Regions from separate parts of the Exiguobacterium sp. s102 genome, predicted to be linked through region 1. Evidence: riboswitches for the same ligand, from Rfam matches in the RefSeq annotation. Region 1 holds a riboswitch; each other region holds the start of a gene.
What was found. Region 1 has a riboswitch for S-adenosylmethionine ahead of msrA (peptide-methionine (S)-S-oxide reductase MsrA). Riboswitches for the same ligand answer to the same signal wherever they lie in the genome.
Positions count from the first base shown of each region.

Region 2: another riboswitch for S-adenosylmethionine. It lies ahead of ribD (bifunctional diaminohydroxyphosphoribosylaminopyrimidine deaminase/5-amino-6-(5-phosphoribosylamino)uracil reductase RibD); the one in region 1 lies ahead of msrA (peptide-methionine (S)-S-oxide reductase MsrA).
Region 3: another riboswitch for S-adenosylmethionine. It lies ahead of KNQ02_RS10580 (LLM class flavin-dependent oxidoreductase); the one in region 1 lies ahead of msrA (peptide-methionine (S)-S-oxide reductase MsrA).

Region 1 is NZ_JACSML010000005.1:108,271-112,437, reverse strand. Features, by position in the region: gene KNQ02_RS12700 (putative quinol monooxygenase) at 1-17, opposite strand, end outside; gene KNQ02_RS12695 (M20 metallopeptidase family protein) at 106-1,278, shown strand; SAM riboswitch class I at 1,349-1,455, shown strand; gene msrA (peptide-methionine (S)-S-oxide reductase MsrA) at 1,563-2,093, shown strand; gene KNQ02_RS12685 (DMT family transporter) at 2,491-2,970, opposite strand; gene KNQ02_RS12680 (Crp/Fnr family transcriptional regulator) at 2,983-3,660, opposite strand; gene KNQ02_RS12675 (DMT family transporter) at 3,672-4,100, opposite strand.
Region 2 is NZ_JACSML010000007.1:60,539-64,705, reverse strand. Features, by position in the region: gene KNQ02_RS13910 (thymidine kinase) at 1-11, shown strand, start outside; gene KNQ02_RS13905 (alpha/beta hydrolase) at 194-952, opposite strand; SAM riboswitch class I at 1,013-1,115, opposite strand; SAM riboswitch class I at 1,331-1,435, shown strand; FMN riboswitch at 1,588-1,732, shown strand; gene ribD (bifunctional diaminohydroxyphosphoribosylaminopyrimidine deaminase/5-amino-6-(5-phosphoribosylamino)uracil reductase RibD) at 1,891-2,937, shown strand; gene ribE (riboflavin synthase) at 2,922-3,548, shown strand; gene ribA (GTP cyclohydrolase II) at 3,548-4,167, shown strand, end outside.
Region 3 is NZ_JACSML010000003.1:163,576-167,742, reverse strand. Features, by position in the region: gene KNQ02_RS10595 (DUF817 domain-containing protein) at 1-221, shown strand, start outside; gene KNQ02_RS10590 (DUF2325 domain-containing protein) at 314-1,582, shown strand; gene KNQ02_RS10585 (DUF975 family protein) at 1,650-2,324, shown strand; SAM riboswitch class I at 2,515-2,619, shown strand; gene KNQ02_RS10580 (LLM class flavin-dependent oxidoreductase) at 2,692-3,750, shown strand; gene KNQ02_RS10575 (ATP-grasp domain-containing protein) at 3,747-4,167, shown strand, end outside.

The DNA.
Region 1 (4,167 bases):
ACAATAATTTCTCCCATGACTTGTTTTCCTCCTCATCATTCATTACTCCTATCTCTACCCGTTTTATAGAAAGTCATACCTCAAAAACCTGAAAGGATGATTATGATGCAACAGCAACTCTTCACTCAACTCGATCAACTCGAACAACAAATCATTGAAAGACGTCGTGATCTGCACCGTCACCCGGAACTCTCTTTTCAAGAAGTGCGGACACCAAACGCCATCGCCTCATTTTATGATGAGCTTGGTCTCCCTTACCGCAGGAACGTCGGTGGTAGCGGGATCGTCGCGACCCTCAAAGGAAAACATCCTGGAAAGACCATCGCCATTCGGGCCGATTTCGATGCCCTGCCACTGCAGGAGGAAACGGATCTCGCCTTCCGTTCGATTCATCCGGGTGTCATGCATGCGTGTGGACATGACGGACATACGGCGATTGCACTCGGTCTTGCCTCGGCCTTTACAGCACTGCAAGAAGACCTTCACGGAACAATCGTGTTCATTCATCAGCACGGGGAAGAAGTCTTCCCGGGTGGTGCCATTCAAATGATTGAAGACGGCTGTCTTGACGGGGTCGATGCAATTTTCGGTACGCATCTCGAAAATGACTTACCTGTCGGAACAATTGGCTATCACGCAGGACATACGCTGTGCGCCATCGATGAATTCGAAATCGTTGTCCACGGACAGGGTGGTCATGCGCAAGCCCCTCATAAAACACAAGATGCACTCGTCGCCGGGGCACAACTCGTCTGTAATCTCCAACACCTTGTCAGTCGGCGAGTTGATCCGTTTTCACCTGCCATCATCGCAATCGGTTCATTCCATGCCGGAACGGCTCCGAACATCGTTACTGGTGAGGCACGGATTGTCGGTGAAATCCGGACATTCGACGAAGCGCTGCGTCACCAGTTACGCCAGCAGGTCGATTTAGTTGCTCGGACGACGTGTGCCGGAATCGGTGCGAGCTACTCCATCGACTTTACGACGGGTTATCCATCCCTTTGGAATCATCCGGTAGAAACAAATCTCGTTAAAGAGGCGACGGCATTTTTAGGTGAAGCCCATGTCAAAGAACTCAAACCGATGATGGCAGCAGACGATTTCGCCTATTATTTAGAGCGTATCCCAGGAAGCTACTTCTTTACGGGGTCCGCCAAAACGGACGGGAGTACGATTTATCCGCAACACCATCCGAAATATGAAATCGATGAACGGGCACTACTCGTCGGCGCGAAATCTCTAGGTGCGACCGTCCTGCATGCCTTACAATCTTAATGATTGACTTTGTCGTTTTAGAGATGCTATTATCACATCAATGATAACGAATTTAATCAACTTCATATAACACTTATCAAGAGTGGACTGAGAGATCTGGATCGATGACGTCCCAGCAACCTGCCTTCAGTGGCAAGGTGCTACGACCAGCAAAGCGCAAGCTTTGGTTGATAAAAAGCGACGACTCCTTTTGCAACCAAGCAAAGGAGTCGTTTTCGTTTTCTCGCTGTCAGAGCACGAATGATTACAGGGCGACTACCGCCAGCGGAAAGGACGAGATATAGATGGAAAAAGCAACATTCGCAGGAGGCTGTTTCTGGTGCATGGTGACACCATTCGAAGAACTGCCCGGTATTCACGGAATTGTTTCCGGTTATACAGGAGGACAAATCGAAAATCCGACATACGAACAAATAAAAACAGGCACGACCGGTCATTCGGAGGTCGTCGAGATTACATTTGATCCGGCGTTATTCTCATACGAGCGGTTACTCGAACTTTACTGGCCGCAAACGGATCCGACTGACGCCGGCGGACAGTTCCAGGACCGTGGGACACAATACGCACCTGCCATCTTTTATCATACGGAAGAACAGCGCCTTGCTGCGATTGCTTCACGTGACGCGCTTGCTGCGAGCAATCGCTTTAAGCAGCCGATCGTCACACGAATCGAAGCGGCACAAGCCTTCTATCCAGCAGAAGACTATCATCAAAACTTCCACAAAAAGAATCCGGAGCACTACAAAAAAGACCGGAAAGCATCCGGTCGCGATGAATTCATCGATGTGGCTTGGAAAGAAGAAGTATCTGTCTAAACTAAAAAAAGCCCGCTTCGTGCGGGCTTTTCGTTTGTAGATACACTCTTATGAAGAGTGAATATGCTATAACAAGAGGCAATCCGTTCGCGCTCCCCTGTTTCGCCTCGTCTTCAAAGCGATTCGAGACGGATTGCGCTCTAACACTACTCTATGATTTTCTCTACGGTACACCCTGAAAGCTTCGTTTTTCGTTGACTCCTACGGGAAAAAGCGCGTGAACACGCGCTGCCAAGAGGCTGGCAAGACCCTGCTCGTTGTCCGTGAGGATCAAGGAGCAACGGCTTGCGCCTCGCCCGAGGAAAGCAACGAAAAGAACGAATCTTTCATTCCACAACTACTGATTCGTCTTCGCGCTAAAAAATCGACTTTATACTGCCAGAGTTAACCGTAAGAATTACGATACCTTTTCCGACAACTCATCCGAAGATTCGATTTCTACGATTTGATATCGTTTCAACACAAAAATACCGGCTAGCATCACAAGCAATCCAGCGACTTGTCCGAGCGAAAGCTCAAGCTTCGGTAAACCGAACCAACCGAACAAGTCGACACATAATGCAAAACTCAGTTGCGAAATCAAGACGACCGAAATCGCAATCGATGGACCGAGCAGCTGAATCCCGCGCATCACACAAAATACGACACCGACACCGACCAGACCACCGAATAAATAAAGCGGTTCGACCGTTTGAATGTTCGAGAATGTGCCACCCCGAAATACGAGTAGCGCAAACAGTGAACCGATGAACCCGACAAAAAAGACGAGGGTCGTCGTCGCCCATGCCCCGAACGCATGACTCATCCGTGCATTCAATACCGTCTGTAAACTAATCATCATTCCTGCCGTAATCGCACAAAACATACCTAGTCCCATGCTAGCCCCTCCTTATTCGTAACTATTGCCATTCGCTTTTTCTTTAATCCGCTCTACATCTAAAATAATGATTTTCCCGCGTCGTCTCGCCAAGATTTCTTCTTCACAAAGTGTTGAGATGATACGGTTTAAATGACGGTAACTCGTCCCGAGCCAATCGGCGACGTCATGGAGATTCGACGTTCGCATCTCTTGATAAAACAGACTGTCGGAAACGTCCGAGGTAATCGATAACAGATATCCGGCAAATCGTTCTTCGACCGAATAGAGGACATGAAATGATGCTGATTTCGAGTCCGCGTACCACTTGGTCGTAATGACCCGCAGTAAAAATTGTAAAAAGGTGTTCGTCGTATTGTGCTCACGTAAGATCGCATACGGAATGCTGAGTGCCACGACGTCCGTAATCACCTCGATGGTATTCAAGACTTCCCGTTGATTGATATATTCCGCATCACCAATCACCGTCATCGCCTTTTTAAAGCGTAAAATCCGTTGTTTCCCTTCAGCCGATGCTGCAGAGATTTTAATTTTTCCTTCGACGATGAAATACATCCGGTCAATCGGTTCACCCGTCACACATAACAGGTCCCCTTCCGAAAACGTTTCGATGCGTAAATAGCCTTTACTGGTCTCCGTAAAAATATCCGCTAAGTCGTACTGTTTTAAATAGGTCTCAATCGTCTGCATAGGCCCTCCCTTTAGGACAGTGAAAAAATCGCAACTCCGGCAAGCATCAAACTGATCCCGATCCACTGTCCCCGGTTACTCCTTTTTTTGATGACACCAAACCAGCCGTTCAAATCAATCACGAATGCACATAAAATTTGTGCGACGAGCAACAAACACATCGCCCACGTCATGCCAAGTAACTGGATCGACGTCAGTTCGGTCACGACGACGAGTACGCCAAGCAATCCGCCACTGGCATAGAGGAGCGGAAGCTGTCGAAAACCGCCGATTTTCCGGTCACGAACCACACTATAAATCGCTAAGCACCCCATCAATCCGACGAAATGAACGATCGTCACCGAAAACCACGGACCAATGGCATCTCCTAAACGGGCATTAAAAATCCCCTGCAACGCAATGAATAGTCCACTCATTAATGCGAATATAACTCCCTGCACTTTAAGGCACCTCCTTTTGTTTCTTCTGTTATGAGTAGACACTATTTTCACCTTATCTGAAAAGGAC
Region 2 (4,167 bases), on a different contig from region 1:
AACAGAACTGATGAAGTAAACGAAGGACTGATTCATCAGTCAGGACCACATCAATCAAATGGCCGATACTCCCATCGTTTCAAGGGGGCATCGGCCATTTTTTTGCGCATTCATATTGTTCTGGACGGCTTAGTCGATGCTTGAAACACGCATCGAAACAGTCTTCATCCCTTGCTTTTGCGCAGGAAAGACATCAACCGGTGTGGGTCAAACGACTATATTGGTGCACAAAGTGTGTTGCCTCGCGGACAATCGTTTCTTGATCGTAATCGAGGGTCGCGACATGATAGGAGTCAAGCAGGCAATAGCTCCGTTTGTCCGTCGAACCGATGACTTGATAAAGGTAATCCGAACTTTCAGGCGGGACGACATGGTCTTCGGCAGAATATAAAATAAGTGTTGGAATCTCGATGGCTGGTAAGAGTGGACGTGTCTGGTCAATCAAGGTCAAAAGTTCCGATGCGCAGACGACAGGGACCTGGTCATAGATGATTTCAAACGCTTCACGTTTAATGTCTGGGGTACTTTCTTTTAAGTAGCGTGGACAGTCTTCAAAAGATAATGCTTCATAGGCAGGAATCGCTAACGCTGCATTGATCGTAATCAATCCGTCAGCAGGTAATCCTTCCGCGACGAGTGCAAGGGCAAGTGTCGCACCCATCGATTGTCCGGCGATGAAAATGGACGAACAATGATTGGTTAAGACGTCGAACCCTTGGCGGAGGCTTTGTTTCCAATCTTCAGCAGTCGACGCTTCGAAATCACGGATGCTCGTCCCGTGTCCGTCGAGACGCGGGGCATACACGGTAAACCCTTGGGCGGCAAACTGCTCTCCGACAGTACGGACGCTTTGAGGGGTTGCGTTAAAACCGTGAGACAGTAAAATACCGATTGGACCTCGTTCAATCAAAAAAGCTTCTGCGCCAAACAGGACGGGTGATGATGAATTCATAAAGGGTTCCTCCTTCTATTAAAAAACTCGTAGTGCTTTAGGCGCACTACGAGATTCTCGTAAGTATCATCCAAAGCATCGGCTTTGCTGGTCGGAGCACCTTGCATGTTGCAGGTTGCCGTGGGTTCGTAGAGCCAGATCTCTCGCCCACTCTTGATATATCGTATAGGAATTGTCGGAATAATCATTGTGAAGAGGATAGCATTGATTGAAATACGTTGTCAAGACGTCAAAAAGAAGTCGAAATTGATAAACTGGGTAATTTGGTTTAATTTTGAAAATATGGTTGACTTGAGAAAGGAATCCCCGTAGTGTAAGCATTAGATTCACGACATAAGAACGACTTGAAACATCACACATATGAACTTCATACCGTAGCACTTATCGAGAGAGGTGGAGGGACTGGCCCTACGAAACCTCGGCAACAGACTTCTTACGTCGTACTGTGCCAATTCCGTCAGACGTTTGTCTGAAAGATGAGCGGAGCGGATTCTGCCTTAGTGCAGATGGAAGGATCCTTTTCTTTTAAGAGAAGGGTCCTTTTTTTGATGTTTTCCTAAAAAAAGAGAATGAAATACAATTCATTTTGTATTTTAGAATGACCTGTGCTAGTCTTGAGCTGTATAACTCAATAACCAGTTCTTCGGGGTAGGGTGAAAATCCCAACCGGCGGTGATGCGATTGATAAATCGATGAGCCCGCGACCTGCAGTGTACGCACTGTGGCTGACTTGGTGAGACTCCAGGGCCGACGGTAAAGTCCGGATGGGAGAAGGACGAAACAATGCGCTTGCTGCCATTTTCTGAAAAAATGTTTTCAGGGAAAGGTCTGTTTCTGTATGTGTAAAAACAGAAACGCGAGACGCTTATTTCGTCAATCCTTCAATCACGACGCCCCTTTTACAGGAGGCGTCTTTTTTATTGAAAGGAGCGGAAAAAATGGAAACATTCATGAGTTATGCGATGCAACTAGCACACATGTTAAACGGTCAAACGAGCCCGAATCCGAGTGTCGGCTGCGTCATCGTCAAACAGGGGCGGATTGTTGGTTTTGGGGCCCACCGTTATGCGGGAGGACCCCATGCCGAAGTCGAAGCGCTCCTCATGGCAGGTGAAGCAGCACGCGGAGCCGATCTCTACGTGACACTCGAACCGTGCAATCATCACGGCAAAACACCGCCGTGTACGGAAGCGATTCTAAAAGCCGGCATTGCGCGCGTCTTTGTCGCGACAAAGGACCGCCACGCGCTCGTCGCAGGAAGCGGTATCACACGTCTCCGTCAGGCGGGGATTGACGTCGAAGTCGGTCTACTAAAAGACGAGGCAGTGGCACTGTATGAACCATTTTGGACGGCGATTGAACGAAAACGTCCGCATGTCACAGTGAAAGTCGCCCAAACGATGAACGGGACGATTGCGACGGGTGAACAACGCTTTATCACTTCGGAAGCGGCACGTGCTGACGGACGGCAGTTACGCGGGATACACGACGCGATTCTCGTCGGAAGCGACACGGTGATCATCGATGACCCGGCACTGACGTTGCGCAGTTCGACCGGCATCGAACCGGTCCGTGTCATTGTCGATCGCCGCGGGCGCCTGACTGAAACATTCCAAGTCTTAAACGATGGCTTGAATCCGACGTACTGGCTGACGGAACAGCCACGTACGATAGAGCGCGAGAACGTGACGGTTTTCGTCGGGGCGTATGCGACACCGGACCAAATCCTCGAACTTTTATATGAACAAGGTATTCGCAGTCTGTTGATTGAAGGCGGTCCCACGATTCAATCCGCATTTTTAGAAGCGGATCTCGTGGATACGATCGAACTCTATCAGGCACCGTCCCTCTTCAGTAGGACCAAGTCTCTGACGACGGAACAGGACATCGAAGACCGTTTTGATTTAGTGAAAATGAACCAAATCGGACAAGACGTCCATCTCCAGTATGTACGAAAGGAGAGGATGACATGTTTACCGGATTGATTGAAGAACTTGGCACAATAAAACGGAAAGTCCCCCGTCCGAACGGGCTGGCGCTCGAAATTGAAGCGACAGCAGTGCTTGACGGAACAAAGATTGGCGACAGCATTGCCGTTGATGGGATTTGTTTGACGGTGACGGCGATGACGAAGAGCGGATTCACGGCCGATGCCGTCCATGAGACGATCCGAGCGACGTCGCTGCAGACGTTACGGGTCGGAGCAGCCGTTCAACTCGAACGCGCGATGCCGGCGAATGGACGGTTCGGCGGTCACTTCGTCAGCGGTCATATCGACGGAACGGCTCGGTTTCTCAGCCGGCGACCGGACGGTGAAGCGATGGAATACCGTTTTGAGGCAGGCGACTGGAGCAAGTACTGTATTCCGAAAGGATCGATTGCGATTAATGGGACGAGCCTGACACTGCAACATGTCGGAAACGACGCGGTGACGATTTCATTGATTCCCCATTCACGCCAAGTCACGACGTTCGATCGCTTGCAGACGGGTGCCCTCGTCAATATCGAATGTGACTTGATGGCGAAACATCTCTATCACTTTACGCAGAAGGATGCGAAGACGGACTGGTCGGCATTTTTAGGAGGCGAAGCATGATGAACGGATTTGATTCGATTGAAGAAGCAGTGGATGACTTAAAACGCGGACGACCGATCATCGTCTGTGACGATGAAAACCGTGAGAACGAAGGGGATCTCGTGTTACTTGCGGAACACGCGACCCCCGAGATGATTAACTTCATGATCACTTACGGCAAAGGACTCGTCTGTGTCCCGGTCAGTCCGGATATCGCAACACGACTCGAACTCCGGCCGATGACAGATGTCAACACGGATCCGCAGGGAACGGCTTTTACGATCAGCATTGATCATGAAGATGCGAAAACCGGCATCAGTGCAGCGGAACGGGCAATGACGATTCAGCGGATGTTGACGGATGGTCCAAAGCAGTTCAAGCGTCCCGGACACATCTTTCCGTTGATCGCAAACGAAGGCGGCGTTCGCGTCCGGCGTGGTCATACGGAAGCAGGGATTGATTTGGCACGGCTCGCGGGAAGCGCCGAAGCGGCCGTCATCTGTGAAATCATTTTAGACGACGGGACGATGGCACGGGTTGATGATTTAGTGACGTATAAAGCAGAACATGATTTAAAAATGATTACGATCGATGCTCTCGTCCGCTATCTCGAGCGCTCTGTCCGCCGTGAAGCGGAAGT
Region 3 (4,167 bases), on a different contig from region 1:
CGCTTGTCTTATCATTTTTACTAATTGCCTGGTTCATTTGGCTGGCGGAAAACATCGTCACCTTTTTTAAGGGCTGGGTCTATCCGCATCAGCAAGAGGGCTGGGCACTTGTCGATTTTGGCAAATTATCGTCTTGGTTCTTACTCGTCATCATTACCGTCTTGATTGTCGTCGTCGAAAAATACCGAAGTGGCGACTCCGCAGTCGAAGTTAAATCGTAACCCGTAATAAAAAAATACCCGGTTGTTTTTTTACACGGGTGAAGCATCTTGACCTTGCTATAGTTGGAAAAAATAGCAAAGGGGTTTTTAACATGATGCATCACGTAATCGAACGAGCGAAGGAGTTAGTTACAAGCAAACTGAACATCGTCGAGACAGCAGACGACTGGGGTTTGTTACTTGAAGAAATCAACGGAATCGATGAATGGGTCCAGCTGTCGCAGTACTACGCGCCACGTCAAACAACGACGAAACTAGTAGAACGTCCGGAAACACCATCTAGCCTCCCGATCAAAATGATCCAGGAACGGAAGGAAGAAGTTGAACGGACTGTCGAACAACGGTATTCCTATACGTTCGAACGGCAATTAAAGGGCGGCTCGTTACGGGAATGGCCAAACAGTCATGTCTCAGAAACAGAAATCCGTGACTGGAACCTGGAGCATGGGATGGAAGTCCGTGTCCAAGTCCTACATCAAGATGAGCGCCGGACGTCGCTTGAAATCTTAGCCGTCGTCGCGACGGATCAAGTAAAACCACTTGCAGAGCGAATCGTTTTTGAAAAGTGTATCGTCAAGAACCATGGCATCATCGAAGCGACGATTGACGGTCCACTGCAAGATGAGACGGGAAAACCGTTCTATTACACGACACCACTCGAAGACATGCGGTTCTTCCAACTGAAAGCAGGTCAACTCGTCGACCTCGTCATGTGGAAAGGTCATCCGGAGACATTGACGATTGTTTGGAAACACGCATTTCATTATGAAGTACCGACCATGACGGAATTACCGGCACGCGACGTATCGAATGGTTCGCCCGAGTCCGCCACTGCGTCACCTGCAAACAAACAGGCGAAAACAGGACGCTACGACAAGATGATGCAACGGAAACCGAAGGCGAAGAAAGTCAAAAAAGAGCGGCGCCTCCGGGAAAAGAAAGTCCAGCAACTCGAACGTCTCGATACGACGACATTACCAGGTCAACCAATCGAATTCGTCGATAAAACGGCACTCGATTTTGCTTCCTACGACGGCATGCGTCTCGTCATCGTCGGTAATGAGCAACAGCGCGCCGTCTACCGCGACTTCTTTGCGGAGACGGGAGTCGAATTAATCCATCTTGGCGGTGATGCCCAAGCTGCGAAAAAAATTGCCTGTCTCGCGAAAAAGACAGATGCGATCGTCGTCGTCAAAAGTCGGGTTTCTCACGCAGCAGCGGCACATGTCCTCGTGCAAGCAAAAAAGCACGATATTCCGTTTGCGATTGAACGACTCGATGGACGACGCTCTTTGTATACGGCGTGCCAGCAACAACTTGAAAAAGCAATGGTCCAACGTTTACTAAAAGACGAGCGTTAAAAAGTGAAACCTCCTCAAAAATAAACCGTAAAGAAAGGTAGCACTTATTTTTGAGGAGGATCTTTCGATGTCAAAACAATTAAAATTAGCAGCGCGCGAGTCGTTGCAGGGACGATGGGGCTTCATGGCATTAATGATGTTGTTGTTCTTAATCATTCAAGGCGTTCCGAACGGATTTGCGTCCTCACCCGAAGAGGATTTCCAATTTATCGACTTGATTGGTATGCTCTTGACGGTGTTGACCTTACCGGTTGCAATGGGATGGTCATGGCTCGCCCTATCTGTCGCCCGAGACGAGCAGACGAAAGTCGCCGATTTGTTTGAGCCGTACAAAATGTTCTTGAAAGCCATTGGAGTGTCAATCGTCCAAACCTTTTTCTTAGGGCTATGGTTCTTACTTTTCATCATTCCAGGAATCATTAAGTCATTCTCTTACATGTTGACGTATTACATCATTCGGGACGAACCATCGATTGGCATCCTTGATGCCATTACACGTTCACGCCAAATGATGGATGGACACAAAAAAGAGGCGTTTTTCCTCGTCCTTTCATTCATTGGTTGGTTCTTGCTCGGAATTGTTACGATCGGGATTGGTTTCCTTTGGATTGGACCATACTTCAGTGTCACAATCGCGAAGTTCTACGATCGCGTACGGGGCGAAGAAGTTTCAACGACTGGTCGCCGGACAGTCATGATGGATGCAAATCACAATGACTCACCGTTCGTATCACCAGAATGAATTGATTTTGAACAGCACCATACAAAGCAGGGATTGCCATCTTAAACCGATGTGCAATTCCTGTTTTTAGCTTCTAGACAAAGAAGTATCAAGAAACAGAGTGATTTTCCAAATGTTTTTTAATTCCGATAGGAAAAGAAGGTTTAAAGGTTGCTTTACTCTGCTAAAAGATGTACGCTAATTTCAATTATTCTTATCACGAGAAGTCGAGGGACTGGCCCGACGACACTTCAGCAACCCCGCATGAGCGGAAGGTGCTACTTCCAAGAGGAATTTATTCCTTTGAAGATAAGAGCCGACAGTAGACATTCGTCGCTCTTTTCTAAACGAAAAGAGCGATTTTTTATGCAAAAAGGGGGCACAGGGGATGGAATACGGATTTTGGTTACCAATCTTCGGGGGTTGGTTACGAAACGTCGAGGATGAACAAATGCCAGCGACATTCGATTATGCGAAACAAGTCGCACAGACGGCAGAACGGATTGGCTTTTCTACGACATTGATTGCAGAATTGAACTTAAACGACATTAAAGGAATAGCCGAACCGAGTCTTGAGGCGTGGACGACGGCAGCGGCGATTGCGGCGACAACGGAACGGTTGGAAATCATGACAGCCGTCCGGCCCGGTTTTCATAATCCGGCGACGACAGCAAAAATGGCGGCGAACCTCGATCAGTTGAGTAACGGACGTTTTACGCTCAACGTCGTCTCGGCCTGGTGGGAGGAAGAAGCCCGTCAATACAATGGGATTTTTACAGCCCATGACGAACGATATGCCCGGACGGAAGAATTCGTGACGGTCATGAAAGGATTATGGGCGGACGCATCACCCTATAGTTTTGATGGGGCGTACTATCAGCTGGAACGGGCAGAGCTTCACCCGAAACCCGTTCAGCGTCCCGGAATCAAGCTCTACGCTGGTGGTGAGAGTGAGACGGGGAAACAGACGATCGTCAATCACTGTGATGCCTATGTCATACATGGAGGAACGGTCGATGAAGTCGCGACGAAAATTACGGATATGAAAACCCGCCGCGCGGCGACCGGGAAGCAGCCGCTTGCGAGTTTCGGACTGGCGGCCTACATCATCTGTCGCGAGACGGAAGAAGCGGCGCTCGAAGAATGGCACCGGATTACGAACGTTAAAGAAGACGGTGCCGGATATGCCGGGTATGACGACTTCGTCAGTAAATCGCAACTCGAACAACAGGTCAAACGAAATGACTATTCGGTCTCAAACCGGGGACTGCGTCCGAACTTGATTGGGACGCCGGATCAAATCGCAGAACGGATTCTTGAATTTGAAGCAGTCGGCGTGACGTTGCTCTTGCTTCAATTTTCTCCGCAACTCGAAGAAATGGAACGCTTTGCCCGCGAGGTCATGCCACGCGTCGAAGCGAAACGAAAGGTAGGTCAACTAAAATGACGAAAATTCATATCTTACACGAAAATCAGGAATGGACGGATCATTTAATCAAGCGACTCGAGGAACTCAACTTACCGTATGAACAGTGGCACCTCAACGAAGGGGTCGTCCCGCTCGATGAAACACCACCGGAAGGCGTTTTTTACAGCCGGATGAGTGCCTCGTCCCATACGCGCGGGCACCGCTATGCACCAGAATTGACGGAAGGGGTCCTCGCTTGGCTCGAAGAACATGACCGGACCGTTTTCAACGGAACCCGTGCGTTACGACTCGAGGTCAGTAAGGTCAACCAATACACCGCCTTACGAAAAGCAGGTATCCGTGTTCCGAAAACGACGGCAGCCGTCGGACGTGATCAAATCGTCCAAGCCGCTCAAAACATCGGAGTATCGTCGTTCATCACGAAACACAATCGTG